Regions from separate parts of the Methylocystis rosea genome, predicted to be linked through region 3. Evidence: riboswitches for the same ligand, from Rfam matches in the RefSeq annotation. Region 3 holds a riboswitch; each other region holds the start of a gene.
The links. A riboswitch is a leader RNA that binds a small molecule or an ion and turns the genes downstream of it on or off. The one in region 3 is predicted to bind fluoride.
Positions count from the first base shown of each region.

Region 1: it holds a riboswitch for fluoride, as region 3 does, so the genes downstream of both, EHO51_RS13620 (efflux transporter outer membrane subunit) here and crcB (fluoride efflux transporter CrcB) in region 3, are expected to answer to the same signal.
Region 2: it holds a riboswitch for fluoride, as region 3 does, so the genes downstream of both, EHO51_RS18385 (hypothetical protein) here and crcB (fluoride efflux transporter CrcB) in region 3, are expected to answer to the same signal.

Region 1 covers NZ_CP034086.1:2,819,429-2,823,618, reverse strand. Annotated here, with positions in the region: gene EHO51_RS13625 (HlyD family efflux transporter periplasmic adaptor subunit) at 1-277, opposite strand, end outside; gene EHO51_RS13620 (efflux transporter outer membrane subunit) at 317-1,849, opposite strand; fluoride riboswitch at 2,018-2,079, opposite strand; gene dgcA (N-acetyl-D-Glu racemase DgcA) at 2,135-3,118, opposite strand; gene EHO51_RS13610 (ABC transporter permease) at 3,348-4,190, shown strand, end outside.
Region 2 covers NZ_CP034087.1:111,918-116,107, reverse strand. Annotated here, with positions in the region: partial or broken gene EHO51_RS21000 (ISAs1 family transposase) at 359-1,428, opposite strand; fluoride riboswitch at 1,589-1,651, shown strand; gene EHO51_RS18385 (hypothetical protein) at 2,026-2,439, shown strand; gene EHO51_RS18380 (bile acid:sodium symporter) at 2,505-3,623, shown strand; gene EHO51_RS18375 (EamA family transporter) at 3,679-4,116, shown strand; gene EHO51_RS18370 (sulfite exporter TauE/SafE family protein) at 4,124-4,190, shown strand, end outside.
Region 3 covers NZ_CP034086.1:2,248,017-2,252,206, forward strand. Annotated here, with positions in the region: gene EHO51_RS10885 (L,D-transpeptidase family protein) at 1-185, shown strand, start outside; gene EHO51_RS10890 (hypothetical protein) at 283-663, shown strand; gene EHO51_RS10895 (hypothetical protein) at 726-980, opposite strand; gene EHO51_RS10900 (Kazal-type serine protease inhibitor family protein) at 955-1,296, opposite strand; fluoride riboswitch at 1,559-1,621, shown strand; gene crcB (fluoride efflux transporter CrcB) at 1,706-2,080, shown strand; gene EHO51_RS10910 (spermidine synthase) at 2,111-2,803, shown strand; gene rplU (50S ribosomal protein L21) at 3,031-3,339, shown strand; gene rpmA (50S ribosomal protein L27) at 3,419-3,688, shown strand; gene EHO51_RS10925 (GNAT family N-acetyltransferase) at 3,868-4,190, shown strand, end outside.

The DNA of each region.
Region 1 (4,190 bases), 570 kb from region 3:
GCGCCGCTCTTGCGCGTTGGCCGTCGAGGCGAACGAGCACGTCGCCTTTCTTGACGAGCTGGGTTTCTTCAGCGAGCACGGCGGCCACGACTCCCGTCGCGTCCGCCTGAACCGGGATGATGTTGCCGGTAATGAAGGCGTTGTCCGTGGTCACCCAGTCGCGGTCGTAAAAATACCATCGCGAGAAAGCGATCAGCGCGCCGACAAGTATCGCCGCAATGACGATCTTGAGCAGAAATTCTCTGCGGAAGCGGATGCTTTTGCGGGACAGCGCCATCGATGGGGTTCGCGTTCTTCTGATAAAGGCGTGGCGCGTTCAGCCGCCGCCAAGGGACTGGATCGTCTCGACGGCCGGCGTCAAAGGGTCGGTTTCGGGCGCCGGCTTCGGCGCGGCCAGCGGCGGACCATCGGCATAGCCGCCGCCCAGCGCCTGATACAAGTCGACGGCGGCGATCAGCCTGTCGCCTTCAAGCGCGCGCTGCGCGAAGCCGGACTCAAGAAGATCAACGCGCTCGGCGACGGTTTCGCGGCGATCCTTCATGCCGTCGCGCAGCCGCGATTGCGCAAGGTCATACTGGGCGCGCGCAGCGCGCAGGTAGCGGCTCTGCGCCTCATATTCGGCGCGCGCGCGCTTGAGATTGGCGATGGCGTCGGCGACCTGCTGCGCCGCTTGCAGCAGCGTCTCATTATATGAGTCGACCGCCTGATCATAATCGGCGCGCTGAAACTCCAGATTTCCGCTGAGGCGGCCGCCCTGAAAAAGCGGCAGGCGTAGTCCGGGCGAGACCGCGTAGCCGATCGCCGAGGGCGTGAAGAGATAGCCCGCGAGTTTGCTGATCTTCGTCGAGGTCACCGAGCCTTCGAAGCCGCCGGCGATCGCAAGATCGATCGAGGGAAGAAACATCGTTTTGGCGACGTGAACCCGGGCCGCCGCCGCCTCTGCGCGGCGCAGCGCGGCGGCGAGATCGGGGCGGTGCGCGAGCAGTTCAAGCGGCAGGCTTCGCGGCAGCGGCGGCGACGCCGGCGCTGGCGCGTTCCGGCCGGCGTAAAGGTCGCGCGCGGCGTCGGGTCCTTCGCCCATGAGCCGAGCGAGCGCATCCTTCTGCAGCGTCACCAGCGCCTGCGCCGCCGCTTCGCGCCGGACGGCGTTTTCGAATTCGGCGCGGGCGATCTGCACCCCGTCCAAGGAGTCGAGTCCGGTGCGATAGCGGGTTTCAGCAAGCGCAACCAAATCGCGGCGCAGACGCGTCAAAGCTCTCGCGACCTCGAGCTGGCGCGCCGCCGCGTAGCCGCGCAGATAGGCGCGCGCGACCGAGGCGGTCAGCAGCAGGCGCGCCTGCTCCAATTCGGCCTCCTGCGCCGCCGACTCGCCGATCGCCGAGTCGAGCAGAGCCCGGTTTTTCTGCCAGAAGTCCAGCTCCCAGGTCAGCGCAAGCGGATTAATGAAGGCCATGGTCTTCTGCAATCCGCCCTGCGCCGGATTGTAGGAGGCTACGACGCCATGCAGCGGATTGCGGGATTGCCGCATGCCGAAGGTCGCCTGGACTTCCGGCAGGAGCCTCGCGCCGACGACCTGTACGATGGCGTCCGCGCCGCGGAGAGTGTCTTCCGCTTTCTTGAGGCTTTGATTGTCGCGCAGCGCCTTGTCGATGACGCCGTCAAGCTCCGCGCTGCGGAAAGCGCGCCACCATTTCTCGCGTGGCCAGGCCGTTTCGCCCGCGGCGGCGTTCAGCCCGGATCTGGCCAGCGTGCGCTCCATGGCCGGCGCGCCGAGAAATTGGGCGCGCTCTACGGGCGTCGTGGGCGCGCAGCCGGCGAGAAAAAGCGCGATTGGGGCTCCGCAGCACATCCATCGCCGCCGTGTCCCGAGCCGAATCACGCCGATGCCCGAGGCGGCCGTGGCTGCGCTGCGGCCAGGGCGCAGGCGGCAACGGCGGCGAGGCGCACGACGGGGTGCGGGTTCTCTAAGCAACAGGACACTCCTACCCTGCGCCGACGATCTTAAGAACGCGGCGGCGAGTTCGCAGGAGTCATCAGCCTTTCGGCGGTTATCGGGGGAACCCCATCCCCATCCGTTAAAACTTAGTTTACGACTTAGCTACCGGTCAATAAGTCCAGAGGGCGACCTCGCGGGCTATCCCCAGAGCTCCCGCGCCGGCGGCATGAGAGTCGATCCTTCGTAGCACAGCCCAGGAATGCGGTCGCGGGCCAGAAGCAGAGGCCCGTCGAGGTCGACGAAGGAGGCGATCTGCCCCACCAGGACAGCCGGCGCCATCGCGAGCGACGTTCCCACCATGCAGCCCGCCATGATGGAAAAGCCCATCTCCTGCGCCGCGCGCGCCAGCGCCAGCGCTTCGGTGAGGCCGCCAGTTTTGTCGAGCTTGATGTTGACCGCGTCGTAGCGGCCCTTGAGCGGCGCGAGCGAGGCGCGGTCATGCACGCTTTCGTCGGCGCAGATCGGCACCGGTCGGGGCATGGTCGCGAGAATGTCGTCCCTGCCCGCCGGCAGAGGCTGCTCAACAAGCGAGACGCCGTAATCGGCGCAGGCGGCGAGCTGACGGGGAAGGGTTTCCGCCGCCCATGATTCATTGGCGTCGACGATGAGGGCTGAGTTGGGGGCGCCTGCGCGCACCGCGGCGAGGCGCGCTTCGTCGCCTTCGCCGGCGAGTTTGATTTTCAAGAGCGGCCGACCGGCCGCCCTTTCCGCCGCAGCGCGCATCTGATCGGGCGCGCCGACCGAGATCGTGAATGCCGTCACAAGCGGCGAGAGCGCCTCGAAACCTGCCGAGATATGGGCTGGAACGCCTGAAAGCTTGGCTTCAAGGTCCCAGAGGGCGCAATCGAGCGCGTTGCGCGCCGCCCCCGGCGGCAGCAGGCGCTGCAGGGCGGCGCGATCGGCGCCAGCTTCAAGAGCGTCGCGCGCGCCTTCAATTATGGCGACAACGCTTTCGGCGCTTTCGCCATAACGGGCGTAGGGCACGCATTCGCCCCGCCCGACGCCGCCGCCTTGAACCAAGGTTGCGGTCACGACGACGGCTTCGGTCTTGGCGCCCCTTGAAATCACGAAGCTGCCGGCGATCGGGTAACTCTGTATGGCTACAGATAGTTTTCGCTTCAAATCGCTCTCCGGCGCCCGCGTCGCGCGTCTGTGGTTGGCGTTTGCGATGTGCGCCGACGCGCTTGCTGACGTCAATTCACGAAGTTATGACGTTTTTGCAAGAGGCTGCTTTGGAAGAGGCGGCTACAAGCGGCGGCGCGCCGGCCCGCGTCAGCGGCGCGCCACAATCGTCGGATAGGATGACGCCATCAATGAGCCGATTACTGTCTCCAGCGCGGAGCGAAGCCCGATGACCGTCGCGGCGATGCAGCGTCCGCCCAAAGTCGCGCGCCAATCCGCGGCGGAGGGCGCGCGCCTTGCGCTTTCGGGCGACTGGACGCTCGTCGCCTCTCAGCGCCTGGAGGAGGAGGGGCGTCGAATCGTCGAGGAGGCCCGCCTCGACCGCATGGTCTCGATAGATCTTTCGCAAGTCTCGCAACTCGATACGGCCGGCGCCTGGCTGATCAATCGCGCGCGGCATGATCTCGCGCGCCGCGACGTCGCTGTCACGCTCGAACATGTGCGGCCTGAATATTCGACCCTGCTCGAAGAAACGCGTTACCGCGACTTCGCTGCGCCATCGCGGCCGCGATCCAATGTCATCTTCGTTCTGCTTGCAGATTTTGGCGAATCCGTCGTGGACGCGCTTCGCGAATTTTACCGCGGCGTCGGCTTTCTCGGCGAATTCGTCTCCTCGATGATGTATGTGGCCGCCAATCCGCGGCGGTTCAGGCTCACGTCGCTCGTCGCGCAAATCGAGCTGGTCGGCTTTCGCAGCGTCCCGATCATCGTGTTGATCAACATTCTGGTCGGCGGCATCGTCGCGCAACAGGGCATCTTTCAATTGCTCAAATTCGGCGCGTCCAGCTACACGGTCAGCCTGATCGGCATTCTTGTCTTGCGCGAACTCGGCGTGCTGCTCACCTCGATCATGATCGCCGGCCGTTCAGGCTCGGCGATCACCGCCGAACTCGGCTCGATGAAAATGCGCGAGGAGGTCGACGCGCTGCTGGTGATGGGACTTTCGCCCTTCGAGGTGCTGATCGCGCCGCGCGTGCTCGGTCTGGTGATTTCCCTGCCGATTTTGACCTTC
Region 2 (4,190 bases), on a different replicon from region 3:
CTCGGAAGCAAATTCTCGCCAGAAACTCGATGCGGTTCGGGTGCGCTTCGCAACCAAGGCGGGAACTATCTTCCCAAGAGTCGCCCTGATTTTCATAAGCCAAAAAGCAACATGAATCGGAGCTATTTTATTCATTTCGGTCCCCCGCCCTTGTCCAAGGACGCGGCTGGTACTACACGATTCTTAGCCGGGGCTTAGGGTCCTACAACAAAGCAGCGACAGAAGGAGGCAACAGCACCTTCAACTCGCGTGGTCGCCGGAGCGCACACTACTCTCATGACGGGATCGGATCGGCGGATACCTTTTGTTGGTCATTGCTTCCGTGATCGGGGTACCGTTAGGGGGAAATCCTAAATCGTTAAGCTACGAAGAGGTTGGTCCGGAAGCATGGGTCGACGCAGGCTCTGAGGCGTTTTCTGGGTAGGGAGCCTTTGGTTTTGTCGGCCTTGAGGATGTTGAAGGCGGCGTGGCGGATGGCGGCGAGGTTTCGGGGCGACATGTCCTTGCGGGTTCGGCAGCGATCCTCGTCGAAGATTACGTCCATGGTCCAATGGAGATTGTTTTCGATCCGCCAATGCGCGCGCACGGCAGCAAAGATGGCTCTTGGATCGGGTTCGAGCGAAGTGATGTAGAGCCTTGTCTCGAGGCTCTCCGCGCCGGATTTTTTGTCGATGCGCCTTGCAGTGATCGCGGTGAGAGCGCGTAGACCCTTCCACTCCGGGTGACGCTCGGCCAGCCAGGCGGCGGCGCGGTAGAGGCGCTCTTCGATCCGGCCATGGTCCGTGTCGGTCTCAGTTTCGCTCTGGCAGGTCGCGGCGCATGCGGAATCGGCAAAAAAAAGCTCGGCGTCGTCGTGAAGGCTCGTCTGATGGCCCTTGAGGGCGAGCACATAGTCCGCCCGGCTGTCGACGATGCGCGCCACGATCGCCTTTTGCGTCCCCATCGCGTCGATGGAAACGATCGCTCCTTCGAGCGCGAGCATGTCGAGGAGTTCCGGGATCGCCGTGATCTCGTTGGATTTGCCGTCGACGGCGCGTTGCGCCAGCACCAGCTCGGCCGTCGTGGCGTGGCCGATACGAGATACAGCGTGCCCGTTCCGTCGGACTGCCGCGAGCCGCGCAACGTATTGCCGTCCACGGCCACGACCTCGCGGGCGGCGGGGCGGATCGACGCCGCCCAGGCCGAAAACCCCCGCTCCAGCGCTTGCGGATCAAGCAGACGAAACACCTTGCGCAAGGTCTGCGCCGTCGCGACGCCGTCCGTAAACGGCAAAAACCCCCGCAGCCAGTCCAAGGCGCCCGTCGCAACTTCCCCGAAGCCCTCGAAGTCGTCCGCGCCGCAAACAACCCCGACCAGCGTCGGCAGCAAAATCTCGTCCAAAGGATAGGTCGCCAAGCCGGGAACGCGATGATCCGGAACAACCCGCATGTGATCCAAAAAACCCTTCGTCATGGCGCGATCCTCCAGCGCCCTTCCAATCCTTTATGTTTAACCAATCCTTAACGATGTAGGACTCTGCCCTGGGGGTACCGTCAGTGTCGACACCTGGGGGTACCGTCAGTTGACAAGACCTGTCTGGATTTGAATAATACTTTTGGGCGATGGAGTTCGCCTTATAACCGCCCTCGGGGCTGATGACTCCTACTGCGCTTGCACGTTAGGAGTCTGCGTTGAACCAGCCATTATTTCTCAGTTTACCAACTCGAATCTGCTGCAAAGCGCGCCTTCGAAAATATCCGCGCACGACGGCGCTCGTAATCGACCGCGTTACTGGCTGGCGCTTTCGGTCTCCCTCTTTGGCTGTTGTAGCGAGCAACGTTTTTTACCTTTCCAAAGGTGTCCGAGAAAGAGTTAAGAAGCATTACGATCGTCGACCTTGTCGCGCTTTGGTTTTCTGGTCGCCTTGGCGACTAGCGCATCTAGTCGTCTCGATCATTGATGCCATCTTTTCTTTCGCATGCAGTGCAGAACCGATCGTTGCGACCTGTTCTCGGGCGAAACTCGCGCTGAAAGCGAGGCACGGCTATGCTGCGGCTCTCTCGATCAAAGGTTATCAGCGAAATCGAGTTTATTGTCGATCGCCCGATTGCCGGCATTGGTCCGCTTCGCTGGGAGAAGAACGGTGCGGAATGCACGGCGGAGCGTTACGGCTATCGTGGCGAGTTCTACAGCTTTGACGTGGAGGTCATGCGGGTGTGCTCGCTTGGCGACGCGCGAAGGAAGTGGGAGCTCCTTATCGTTACCGAGCATTGGCGCAACGCAGGCGGAGGGCGCATGCACGTGGGCAACTGGTTCAAACTCACGAATGGCAATACGTCCGATGTCAAGAGATGGATCGCGAATAACAGAGAGACAGGGTTGAGCAAGTCGCATCGAACGCTCGAAGCACCTCAGCGAGAGTTCCAGCCAAGTAATCGAACTCGGAAATCGGCGGGATGAACGAAAGGGCGATCGCAAGCCCGAGGATATTGATTCCGCCAGCGGCTTCTATGAGAGATCGCCAAATGAAAGTGCAGGGGAGCATCGTGGTCATTCATTTGGTCCATGTCATCCACAAATATTTCATTTGGGCGATCGTCGCTTCTTATATAGCGGCAGCGTTTCTGCCGGCGTTCGGGCTTTGGATACGTGAGGTTGATGTCGCGCTTCTAATAGCGCCGCCAGGTAAAATTAGTATCAGTCTGCCGCCGCTGATGTTGGCGATGCTCGTATTCAATGCCGGTCTGGGTGTCTCCCTCAATGAGCTTCGCAGCGCCCCTCGCAAAGCATTCATGATGATTGCCGGCCTGTTCGGCAACCTCGCCGCGCCTTTGACCATGATTGTCATGGTCAGCCTGACAATGAGGCTCTGGCACAACCAGGACGAGGTACAGCAACTACTCGTCGGCTTGGCTCTCGTCGCTGCGATGCCGATTGCCGGAGCGTCGACGGCATGGGCGCAGAATGCGAGCGGCAGTCTCGTTCTGAGCCTGGGACTGGTGTTGCTCACCACCCTGCTGAGTCCGTTGACCACGCCTCTCATTCTTCACGCCGTGGGCTTCTTGACCAGCGGGGACTATTCCGAGGATCTGCACGAGCTGGCGTCGGGAGAGGCGGCGACGTTTCTCGGAGCATGGGTAATACTCCCGTCGCTACTGGGAATTGTGTCGCGTCAACTGATGAACGAGCGGTTATTCGTCCAGGTGACGCCTTATGTGAAGCTGTCGAATTTCCTCATCCTGGTCCTTCTAAACTATTCAAATGCCACGCTCGTTTTGCCGAAAGTGGTCTCACTGCCAGATCCCGATTTCCTGTTCGCCGTCATTGTCATCGTCAGCGTGCTTTGCGTAGCAGGGTTCGGGTGCGGCTTCCTGCTTTCGCGCGCGGTTCGGGCTAACCGGTCGGAAACGGCGTCGCTCATGTTCGCCCTCGGCATGAACAATAATGGCGCTGGACTTGTTCTCGCCTCGTTGGCGTTGGTGGATCATCCGCAAGTCATGCTCCCGATCATTTTTTACAATTTGGTCCAGCACCTTTTTGCGTCGCTCGTCGATTTTTGGCTGCAGCGCGTTGGCTTTCGATTACTCGTCGGGGGTGGCGGCGACGAGCAAGCGCAGTCGCGATTGAGGATTCCTGGATCTTGAGCAAGACAACGCGCGTCGGCGCAGCCTCGAGAGCTGCCGAATGGGAGGTTGGGGCATGAACCAGTTCCTGGGTTCTTGGCAGCTCTGGGCGTGTTTATCGGCGGCCTTCGCCGCGCTCACGGCGATCTTCGCGAAGATTGGAATTGAAAACGTCAATTCTGACTTCGCCACATTTATCCGCACAGTCGTCATCCTTGGCGCGCTCGCCGCTTTTTTAGCCGCGACAAGCCAGTGGCAACGCTTCGATTCAATTTCCGGCCGCAGTTATTTGTTCTTGGTTCTATCCGGCCTTGCGACTGGCGCTTCTTGGGTTTGCTATTTTCGCGCACTGAAATTCGGAAATGCATCCCAAGTTGCGCCGATCGATAAGTTGAGCGTAGTGCTGGTCGCGATATTTGGGGCGCTGCTGCTGGGAGAGCGACTAGCCTTCCGAAACTGGCTCGGCGTCGGCCTCATCGGGATCGGCGCGATGCTCGTGGCCTATAAAGCCTGAATCGGCCATGTACTTCGATTGGCTCATCGACCACGGACAAAGCATCGTATTCAGGGAAAGCCTTCTGACATGGT
Region 3 (4,190 bases):
GCAGCTGGCTCGCCTTCGTCGGCGCGGGCGGCAATTATCAGCACTGGACCGAGTTCTGGCGCAATCTGAAGCAGGGCTACGACATCTTCGAGCAGACCGGCGAACCGCCGGTGGCCTTCGCCTGCGGCGATCATTACGCCTTTGGCGCGGGCGATTCTTCATGCCGACGCATCGCCGGCTGGTGATCGCGGTAGCTGTGACGCCGTTCAGCTTGGTTTCAGCCGGCGCGCGCGAAGATGCCTTGGCAAAGCGCTGGGGGGCGCAAACAAGGAAAATGCCCGCATGCGGCTCGTGACCTGTTCTATCGTCGGCGCGGCTTGCGCCCTCGGCATCCTCTTCACGCCGATCGCGCAGGCGGCCAATGCGCCGCTGTGCCTCGCGATCGCTGAAAACTACAACACCTGCATGCGCCAGCATCAGTACGGGCGCGGCGGCGGCGGTTATGGTCCGGGCTATGGCCAAGGTTATGGTCAAGGCTATGGTCGTGGCTATCGCGGCGGCTATCCCGGCGACGATGACGACGATGGCGGCGGTGGCGGCTACGGCGGATTTGGCGGCTACGACGGCTATGGCGGCGGCTCCCCCCGTCGCCGTTACGAGCGCGCCAAGGCGGCCTGCGCCATCTGGTTCGCTCAGATGCACGCCAGCGGCTGCTTCAACTAGCCCAAGAACGCGCGTAACCGAAGTGATGGCGCGGCCCGAGTGCGCCGCGCCATCATCAAGGCTCACCTGTAGGGTTTCGGGCACTCGCCGTCGGACTTTTTCGCGATCTTCGCGGCGCGACGCGTGCAGCCTTTGTCGCATTGAATGCCGGCGATGCCTGCGCACATCTCACCGACTTTGGCGGCCGAGGCGGGGGCGGAAACAAAGTGTGAGAGCGCCAGGGCGATCGCTAATCTCCAAAGTAATTTCGTCATATTCTCCTCCTTTAAAATATGCTGCTTCAACGAGCGGTCAGTGGTGGCGTCGGCAGCGGCCATTGTGGTTTTTGCTGACGCCGGCGGCGCGGCGCGCGCAGTCGTTCGGGTAGGTGCGGCCGTCGCAGCCGCAAACCGGCCTGAAATTGCGGCGGCAGAAGGCGGGCTTGCGCGCGCAATGGCCGAACGCGTCGGCGACGCGGCAGGAGCCGGGGCGCATCTCGCACCACAAGCCCTTCGCGCAGGGAAGGCCGGCGATGCCGCCGCACTTCGCGCCAACCGCGCCGGCGGCGACCGCTGGCGATGACGTCGCCATGAAAAATACGAAGAGCGTCGAAGCGAGGACCGCGCAGAGGCGCAAACCAGAGCGTAAATGCATAGCTATTCTCCAAAAAATTCTTTCGTAACGGAAGGATAACGCGTGTGGCGCGCAAGCGTTCCGCACGGGCGACGGCGGCTGCAGGGCTCCGAATCCAGGTGAACGAGGGGTCATCGCGCCGCGTCATGGCCGCGCTTGTCGCGGACATCCACGCGATGACGCGAGGCAAATGTGAGAGCCGAAGTGAGCTGAAATTAACCAGAGGTCGAAGCCCTGCGGGGGCGACGGCCGGTTGATCGTTTGCGCCGGCGCGGCTATGTTGCCTTCCACACGGGATGGGGCTCCCGGTAACCGCCTGATGAAGGCTGATGGCTCCTGCCGCAAGGACGCGCGTCCTGCGGGAGGAGCGCGCCTAAAACGCCGCCTGCCGCAGCATGTTTGTCGTCCGCTCGTTGGAAAGGACGACGTCATGGGCTTCTTCATTGTGTTTGCTGGCGGAGGACTGGCCGCGGCCGCGCGCCACGGGGTCAACATTCTTCTTGCCCGACTGATCGGCGTTGGTTTTCCGTTCGGGACGCTGACCGTGAACGTGCTTGGCTCGTTCCTGATGGGCGTGATCGTCGGTTATTTCGCCTTCCAGGGCGAGGCGTCGCAGAACTGGCGCCTGTTCCTCACGACCGGGATCCTCGGCGGCTTCACCACCTTTTCGGCGTTCTCGCTCGAGACGGTTTTGCTTTACGAGCGCGGCGAACTGGCGATGGCGACCTTCTATGTCGTGGCGTCGGTCGGCCTGGCGGTGGCCGGCCTCCTCGCCGGCCTATCGCTGCTGCGCCATTTTTCGTGAGGGGCTTTGAACTCCAACGGAGTGTTATCAGTGATTCCCTGGACCCTGCTCGACACAGCGCCGATACCGGGCGGCGAGGGCGAACTCCGCCTCAAGCGTCGCGGCGCGGAATTCTCGATCATGTTGGGCGATATCGAACTGATGAACAGTCGCCTCAGTGGCTCGGAGGAGGCGCTCGCCACGCTCTCTTGCGAGAGAATTCAGGCGCGCCCACAGCCGCGCCTTCTGATCGGCGGGCTGGGGATGGGCTTCACGCTGCGCGCCGCGCTCACTGTCCTCGGCGCGAAAGCGCGGATCGTTGTCGCCGAACTCGTTCCGGCGGTCGTGGCCTGGGCGCGCGGCCCGATGGCGGAAGTCTTCGGCGCCAGCCTGACGGATCCGCGCGTCAGCATTGAGGAAGGGGACGTTGGGCGCCTGATCCGGTCCGGCCGCGCGACTTATGACGCAATCCTTCTCGATGTCGATAATGGCCCCGAGGGCCTGACTCGCGAAGCCAATGACGGACTTTACGATATCGAGGGATTGAGGGCGGCCCGCAAGGCGCTGCGCCATAATGGGGTGTTGGCCGTCTGGTCATCGGGGCCGGATCGGAATTTCACGTCGCGCCTCCGCAAAGCCGGGTTCCGCGTGGATGAAGTCAAGGTGCGCGCCAACGGCGGGCGTGGCGGCGCCCGGCACGTCATCTGGATCGCGACAAGAGAGTCGACGCCTCAGATGCAATAGAAAGCCGATCTCAGCTGAAACCGAAATCGACAGCGCCCCCGCCTTTGAACCCAACCACCCCACATATTGACAGTCGCCGGCTTTGAAGGGTAGATGAACGTCGCTTCGGCGCGGCGGTTTCGCCGCGCTTTTCGTTTGCGCCTGGCGCAAGATCGAGGCGAAGCCACTAACTGCCAAGAAGCCGGCCGGCGGAAACGCCAGCGTCGGGACGAACACAGGAAAAAAAGATGTTCGCAGTCATTAAAACCGGCGGCAAGCAATATAGCGTCGCCGCTGGGGACGTGATCACCGTCATGGCGCTCGACGGCGCGCCGGGCGACGCCGTCACCTTCGACGAAGTGCTCATGCTGGGCGGCGACAGCCCCAAGGTCGGCGCCCCGACGATCGCCGGCGCGAAAGTCTCCGGCGAGATCGCCGAGCAGACCCGCAGCGCCAAGTCGATCGCCTTCAAAAAGCGCCGCCGGCAGAATTCCAAGCGCAAGCGCGGTCATCGCCAGGACCTGACGCTTGTGAGAATCACCGCGATCGAGAGCTGACCGCCTCTCGCGACACTTGGAACGCGACACTTGGAATAAAGCGGCCCCAGTCGCCGCATAGGAAGATCGGAGCAAGACCATGGCTCACAAAAAGGCAGGCGGCTCGTCGCGCAACGGCCGCGATTCGGACGGCCGGCGCCTCGGCGTCAAGAAATTCGGCGGGGAAGCCGTCATCGGCGGCAATATTATCGTGCGTCAACGCGGCACGAAGTGGCGCCCGGGCCGCAATGTGGGCATGGGCAAGGACCACACGCTTTTTGCGCTCGTCGACGGAGTCGTCGAATTCAAGTCCAGCGGCGGACGCGCTAGCGTATCGGTGGCGCCGGCGCCCGCCGCAGCAGCCGAGTAAGGCGGTAGGGGACGACCCGCCGCCGGCCTTCCGGCGGACAGTCGTCTCGACTACCACTCTCGCGAATTCAGGCGGGAACGTTTCAGGCGAGATGTCCGGAAGCGCCGTGAAGGGCCAGTGGGGAGCGCTCTCCTTTCAGGCTCTTAGGCCAATATTTCCGATGTCGCTTGGAGCAATCAATGTTTCCCGAAATTACCCGCGACGACGTTTTTCGGCTGGAGACTGAACGACTGTGGCTGCGTTGGCCGCGCGCCGCTGACGCCGACGAGATTCGCCAGCACGTCGGCGATCCCGACGTCGCGTTGATGACCGCCAGCATCCCGCATCCTTATGCGCCGCACGACGCCGACGCGTTCATCGCATCGGTGCGCGCGGAGAACGGCGCCGGCGGCGGGCTTCATCTCGTCATCACCCCGAAAAACCGGCCCAACGAGCCGATCGGGCTTGTGAGTTTGCATGGCGCCGACCGCCGCGGCTCGGCGACGCTCGGCTATTGGCTGGG